Regions from separate parts of the Tissierella sp. QWL-11 genome, predicted to be linked through region 1. Evidence: a T-box and tRNA genes for the amino acid it is inferred to sense, from the RefSeq annotation. Region 1 holds a T-box; the other holds one or more tRNA genes.
The links. A T-box is a leader RNA that pairs with one kind of tRNA and senses whether it is charged. The one in region 1 lies ahead of aspS (aspartate--tRNA ligase), so its partner is inferred to be a tRNA-Asp.

Region 1 (3,386 bases):
TGGAGTAGAAGACTTAAAGAGTATGTTAAATGCAAAATTATTAATTCATAGAGATGATGTAGATATGATTAAAGATCCTAGAGTTAATCTCTCAATCATCATGGGGACAGGAGATATATCAATAGAGGCAGATGAAGTTCTTCAAGATGGAGATACTATAGAGTTTGGTGATTTAAAGATAGATGTAATTCATACTCCAGGACATACTAGAGGAGGAATTTGTTTAAAAATAGGTAATCACCTTTTTACGGGAGATACTTTATTTAAAGGGTCTGTAGGTAGAACTGACTTAGCAGGTGGAGACTATAATATGTTAATGAATTCAATAAATGAAAATATATTAACACTAGAAGATGATACTATAGTTTTACCGGGGCATGGAGATAATTCAACTATAGGTGATGAAAAGATTAGAAACCCATACATAATATAAGTATGGGTTTTAAGTTTGATAATATCTTGATAAAGTTTTTAAATTTGATATAATAAATGTGTAATTATAACTAATGTATTTATACATAATACTTAATTAATGTATTTTAACCAAAGAAAGGATGATAAGATTGAATTATTCAGAATTGAGTTTACAAATGCATGAAAAAAACAAAGGTAAGGTTGAAGTTATTTCTAAAGTGAAAGTTGAAACAAGAGATGATTTAAGTATAGCTTATACTCCTGGAGTAGCTGAACCATGTAGGAAGATAAATGAGGATAGGGAAAATGTTTACAGATATACAGCAAAGGGTAATTTGATAGCAGTAATTACCGATGGAACTGCAGTTTTAGGACTTGGAGATATAGGACCTGAAGCTGCCATGCCTGTAATGGAAGGCAAGTCTATATTATTCAAAGAATTTGGGGATGTAGATGCAATTCCAATACTACTTGATACTAAAGATGTAGACGAAATTGTTGAAACTGTAAAGAGAATATCACCTACTTTTGGAGGAATAAATCTTGAAGATATATCTGCTCCTAGATGTTTTGAAATTGAAAAAAGATTAAAAGAAGAACTAGATATACCTGTATTCCATGATGATCAACATGGGACAGCTGTAGTAGTAAGTGCTGGTCTTATAAATGCATTAAGAGTTGTAGACAAAAAAATAGAAGATATAGAAGTTGTAGTAAACGGAAGTGGTGCAGCAGGTGGAGCTATAGTAAAAATGCTTTTAGGATTAGGTGTTAAAAATGTAATTATGTGTGATAGAAAAGGAATTATATACAAAAACTCTCCTACAAATAATAGTGTAAAAGAAGAATTAGCGGAGATAACTAATAAAGAAGACAAAAGAGGAAGTTTAAGGGATGCTATGGTAGGAGCAGATGTGTTTATTGGAGTTTCTGCAGGTAATGTGGTAGACAAAGATATGGTAAGATCTATGAATAAAGATTCTATAATATTTGCAATGGCAAACCCAACACCTGAGATATTTCCTGATGATGCAAAGGATGCAGGAGCTAGAGTGGTAGGTACTGGTAGATCTGATTTTCCAAATCAGATAAATAATGTATTGGCTTTCCCGGGAATATTTAGAGGAGTATTAGATGTTAGAGCAAGTGATATAAATAACACTATAAATATTGCGGCAGCTTATGCTATAGCAGACATGGTAGATGAAAAAGATCTTTCTGAAGAATTTGTAATACCTAATGCTTTAAATAAAGAAGTAGCAGAAAAAGTTGCAGAGGCAGTTAAAAAAGCTGCAAAGGATTCAGGATTAGCTAGAGCTTAGTCTCTTGACATAAACTACAATATGTTTTATAATTATTAAAATCGAATATACTGCTTAGATAAGAAAAGAGATTAAATCCCTTAGTTTTAGAGAGTCAGGAAAGGTGGGACCTGATACTAATATTTAATCTAGACATCTTAGAGCAAACAATTGTAATGATTGTTCGCATATATGCGTTATAAAATTAAGTGAGGATTGCCTAATTAGGGTGGCACCGCGAGTTAACCTCTCGTCCCTGAATTTCAGAGATGAGAGGTTTATATTTTTTTAAAGGAGGAAGATTATGATACAGACAATGGGAAATTTAAGAAGAACCAATATGTGTGGAGATTTGAGAAAAAAGGATATAGGAAAAGAAGTAATACTTATGGGATGGGTACAAAGATCTAGAAACTTAGGTTCTTTGATATTTTTAGATATAAGGGATACATCAGGAATATCTCAGATAGTATTTGATGATACTTTAGATGAAGAAATACTAGAAAAGGCAAATAAATTAAAATCAGAGTATGTTATAGCAATTAGAGGAGAAGTAAGGGAGAGACAGTCTATAAATAAGGATATCCTTACAGGAGAAGTGGAAGTATTAGCAAAAGAACTTAGAATATTAGACGAATCTGAGACTCCACCTATATATATTAAAGATGATGACAGTGTATCAGAATCTATGAGGCTTAAATATAGATATTTAGATTTGAGAAAATCATTTATGCAGGAGAATTTGAAATTAAGATCTAGAGCTGCTAAAGTTATTAGAGATTTCTTTTATGAAAATGGATTTCATGAAATTGAAACTCCCATGCTTACAAAACCAACACCAGAAGGAGCAAGGGATTATTTAGTGCCAAGTAGAGTCAATCCAGGAGAATTTTATGCTTTACCCCAATCACCACAGATAATGAAACAGCTGCTGATGGTATCAGGTATGGATAGATACTTCCAAATAGTAAAATGTTTTAGAGATGAGGATTTAAGAGCGAATAGACAACCTGAGTTTACACAAATAGATGTTGAAATGAGCTTTGTAGATGTAGAAGACATAATAAAAGTAAATGAAAAATTTCTATATAAATTATTCAAAGAATTAAAAGGGATAGAAATAGAACTTCCAATCAAGAGAATGACTTATAAAGAATCAATGGGAAAATATGGATTAGATAAGCCTGATTTAAGATTTGGATTTGAATTAGTCAATATTTCAGACTTAGTTAAAAATAGTGAGTTTAAAGTATTTGCATCAACTATTAACAATGGTGGAAGCATTAGAGGGATAAATGCAAAGGGATATGCAGATAGTTTCACTAGGAAGGATATATCTTCCTTAGAAGAATTTGCAAAGACTTATGGAGCAAAGGGATTAGCCTGGATGAAGATTACTGAAGAAGGTATAACTTCTCCTATTGCTAAGTTTTTAAGTGAGGAAGAGAAAGACAATATTTTAAATAGAATGAATGGAGAAAAAGGAGATTTATTACTATTTGTAGCTGATAAAGATTCTATAGTATATCAAGCACTTGGAAATTTAAGAAATGAAATTGCTAAGAGACTAGATATAATAGATAAAAATGAGATAAATTTAGTTTGGATTACTGAATTCCCATTGTTTGAATATGATGAAGAAGAGAATAGATATGTAGCTAAGCATCATCC
Region 2 (3,386 bases), 480 kb from region 1:
CGGGCGCTCTAACCAACTGAGCTAAAGGCCCCTAGTAAATAGGGTATTATTCGTTAAATTAGTTTATAATATGGTGGGCCTAGGTGGACTCGAACCACCGACCTCACGCTTATCAGGCGTGCGCTCTAACCACCTGAGCTACAGGCCCCTAGTAAATAGGGTATCATTCGTTAAATTAGTTTATAATATGGTGGGCCTGGGTGGACTCGAACCACCGACCTCACGCTTATCAGGCGTGCGCTCTAACCACCTGAGCTACAGGCCCTAAAGTCTAATTCTATGGCAGGGGTGGCAGGATTTGAACCCACGGCATTCGGTTTTGGAGACCGACGTTCTACCACTGAACTACACCCCTATTTTTTTAATTTGGTGCCCAGAGCCGGAATCGAACCAGCGACACGTAGATTTTCAGTCTACTGCTCTACCGACTGAGCTATCTGGGCTAAAAATGAAACTTTTTCATTATCACTCTGCTTATATGTAGATAAAAAAAAATGGTGGGCCTTCAGGGACTCGAACCCCGGACCTACCGGTTATGAGCCGGGCGCTCTAACCAACTGAGCTAAAGGCCCCAATATATTATGGGCAACTTCAAATATCCACCTTGTTTTTACGAGAAGTGTTAATGGCGGAGAAGGAGGGATTTGAACCCTCGCGCCCCGTGAAGGACCTACTCCCTTAGCAGGGGAGCCTCTTCAGCCACTTGAGTACTTCTCCATCTTTGGCGGAGAGGGTGGGATTCGAACCCACGTGGGCTTGCACCCTAACGGTTTTCAAGACCGCCCCGTTATGACCACTTCGGTACCTCTCCAGGTATTAGAAAACTAAAATTTGTCTATGGCTTTAGACAAATTATGGTGATCCATCGGGGATTCGAACCCCGGACACCCTGATTAAAAGTCAGGTGCTCTACCGGCTGAGCTAATGGATCATGAAAATGCATTACTAAAAAATCATATTTATTTGGCTGGGGTGACAGGACTCGAACCTGTGGAATGCTAGAGTCAAAGTCTAGTGCCTTACCGACTTGGCTACACCCCAATAATGGCGCGCCTAGGAGGATTCGAACCCCCGGCACATGGATTAGAAGTCCATTGCTCTATCCTGCTGAGCTATAGGCGCATAATTAATAAAATGTTTTTATTGGAGCGGGTGAAGGGGATCGAACCCTCGCAACCAGCTTGGAAGGCTGGGGCTCTACCACTGAGCTACACCCGCATGGTATAATGGTGGAGGAGACTGGATTTGAACCAGTGAAAGCAGAGCTAACGGATTTACAGTCCGTCCCCTTTAGCCACTTGGGTACTCCTCCCTATGTAGTATCTAAATGATACTACTATTATTTTGTTGGAGCTGGCAAGAGGACTTGAACCCCCGACCTACTGATTACAAGTCAGTTGCTCTACCAACTGAGCTACGCCAGCATAATTTAAAATGGCGACCTGGAAGGGACTCGAACCCTCGACCTCCAGCGTGACAGGCTGGCATTCTAACCAACTGAACTACCAGGCCGCGAATAATACTAAATTAATGGTGGGCACAACAGGGCTCGAACCTGTGACCCCCTGCTTGTAAGGCAGGTGCTCTCCCAACTGAGCTATGCGCCCATTAATTATATAAAGTTTTAAAATGGTGACCCCACGGGGATTCGAACCCCGGATACCGCCGTGAAAGGGCGATGTCTTAACCGCTTGACCATGGGGCCATACAATTAATAAGTATTTTATAAAGATTTTTGGTTGCACTCATAGAGTACTACTATCTTAAAAGAGTTTTTATGGTTGCGGGAGCAGGATTTGAACCTACGACCTCCGGGTTATGAGCCCGACGAGCTACCAGACTGCTCCATCCCGCGATATGTGGCACACTTAATCTTACTTTAAGTAAAACTTGGTGCCGGAGACCGGAATCGAACCGGTACGACCTTTTAAGGGTCGCAGGATTTTAAGTCCTGTGCGTCTGCCAGTTCCGCCACTCCGGCCCTTCAATTTATACTATGGCTCTCAGGGTGGGACTCGAACCCACAGCCTACCGGTTAACAGCCGGTTGCTCCACCATTGAGCTACCTAAGAATGCAGTTTCGCAACTCAAATTTGTTCACTTCCTACGGTCGTGCAAATTTGGTGCTCATTGCCTTTAACCTACCTACAATTCGCTTTTGCTCATTGGGTTAGGTTATAAAGCCCGGCGACTTCCTACTCTCCCAGGGCGTTGCCACCCAAGTACCATCGGCGTTAAGAGGCTTAACTTCTGTGTTCGGTATGGTTACAGGTGTGTCCCTCTTGCTATCGTCACCAGACGAAAACTACTTAGCAATTTATCTTTGATCATTATTTGGTCAAGTCCTCGACTTATTAGTATCTTTTAGCTTCAAGTATTACTACTCTTTCACCTTAGACCTATCTACCAGGTGGTCTTCCTGGAGTCTTACTCTATTGATGGGAAATCTTATCTTGAGGGGGGTTTCGTGCTTAGATGCCTTCAGCACTTATCCCTTCCAAACTTAGCTACTCAGCCATGCCTCTGGCGAGACAACTGATACACCAGCGGTTTGTCCATCCCGGTCCTCTCGTACTAAGGACAGCTCCTCTCAAATTTCCTACGCCCACGACGGATAGGGACCGAACTGTCTCACGACGTTCTGAACCCAGCTCGCGTGCCTCTTTAATGGGCGAACAGCCCAACCCTTGGGACCTACTCCAGCCCCAGGATGAGACGAGCCGACATCGAGGTGCCAAACCTCCCCGTCGATGTGAACTCTTGGGGGAGATAAGCCTGTTATCCCCGGGGTAGCTTTTATCCGTTGAGCGATGGCCCTTCCACGCGGTACCACCGGATCACTAAGTCCAACTTTCGTTACTGCTCCACTTGTAGGTGTTGCAGTTAAGCTTCCTTTTGCCTTTACACTCTTCGCACGATTTCCGACCGTGCTGAGGAAACCTTTGAGCGCCTCCGTTACTCTTTAGGAGGCGACCGCCCCAGTCAAACTGCCCAACTGACAGTGTCCCTATACCAGATAATGGTACCAGGTTAGAATTCTAGCCTAACAAGAGTGGTATCCCACATTTGACTCCACCAAGACTAGCGTCCTGGTTTCTTAGTCTCCCACCTATTCTGTACATGTTATGCCAAAATCCAATGTCAGCCTGCAGTAAAGCTCCACGGGGTCTTTCCGTCCTGTCGCGGGTAACACGCATCTTCACGTGTACTACAATTTCACCGGATCCTTTGTTGAGACAGTGCCCAAGTCGTTGCACCTTTCGTGCGGGTCGGAACTTACCCGACAAGGAATTTCGCTACCTTAGGACCGTTATAGTTACGGCCGCCGTTTACTGGGGCTTAAGTTCTAAGCTTCGGATTACTCCTAACTCTTCCCCTTAACCTTC

Region 2: it encodes a tRNA-Asp, which carries the amino acid that the T-box ahead of aspS (aspartate--tRNA ligase) is inferred to sense. The anticodon was not compared.

Annotation. Positions count from the first base shown of each region.
Region 1 covers NZ_CM178750.1:1,426,123-1,429,508, forward strand. The annotation lists gene AC4PG3_RS06820 (MBL fold metallo-hydrolase) at 1-433, shown strand, start outside; gene AC4PG3_RS06825 (NAD(P)-dependent malic enzyme) at 564-1,736, shown strand; T-box leader at 1,783-1,976, shown strand; gene aspS (aspartate--tRNA ligase) at 2,020-3,386, shown strand, end outside.
Region 2 covers NZ_CM178750.1:1,907,718-1,911,103, forward strand. The annotation lists tRNA gene AC4PG3_RS09310 (tRNA-Ile) at 1-31, opposite strand, end outside; tRNA gene AC4PG3_RS09315 (tRNA-Ile) at 72-148, opposite strand; tRNA gene AC4PG3_RS09320 (tRNA-Ile) at 189-265, opposite strand; tRNA gene AC4PG3_RS09325 (tRNA-Trp) at 281-355, opposite strand; tRNA gene AC4PG3_RS09330 (tRNA-Phe) at 368-443, opposite strand; tRNA gene AC4PG3_RS09335 (tRNA-Ile) at 496-572, opposite strand; tRNA gene AC4PG3_RS09340 (tRNA-Ser) at 627-717, opposite strand; tRNA gene AC4PG3_RS09345 (tRNA-Ser) at 723-811, opposite strand; tRNA gene AC4PG3_RS09350 (tRNA-Lys) at 856-931, opposite strand; tRNA gene AC4PG3_RS09355 (tRNA-Gln) at 965-1,041, opposite strand; tRNA gene AC4PG3_RS09360 (tRNA-Arg) at 1,046-1,122, opposite strand; tRNA gene AC4PG3_RS09365 (tRNA-Gly) at 1,145-1,218, opposite strand; tRNA gene AC4PG3_RS09370 (tRNA-Tyr) at 1,228-1,312, opposite strand; tRNA gene AC4PG3_RS09375 (tRNA-Thr) at 1,349-1,424, opposite strand; tRNA gene AC4PG3_RS09380 (tRNA-Asp) at 1,436-1,512, opposite strand; tRNA gene AC4PG3_RS09385 (tRNA-Val) at 1,532-1,607, opposite strand; tRNA gene AC4PG3_RS09390 (tRNA-Glu) at 1,631-1,705, opposite strand; tRNA gene AC4PG3_RS09395 (tRNA-Met) at 1,779-1,855, opposite strand; tRNA gene AC4PG3_RS09400 (tRNA-Leu) at 1,892-1,981, opposite strand; tRNA gene AC4PG3_RS09405 (tRNA-Asn) at 1,998-2,072, opposite strand; rRNA gene rrf (5S ribosomal RNA) at 2,183-2,299, opposite strand; rRNA gene AC4PG3_RS09415 (23S ribosomal RNA) at 2,335-3,386, opposite strand, start outside.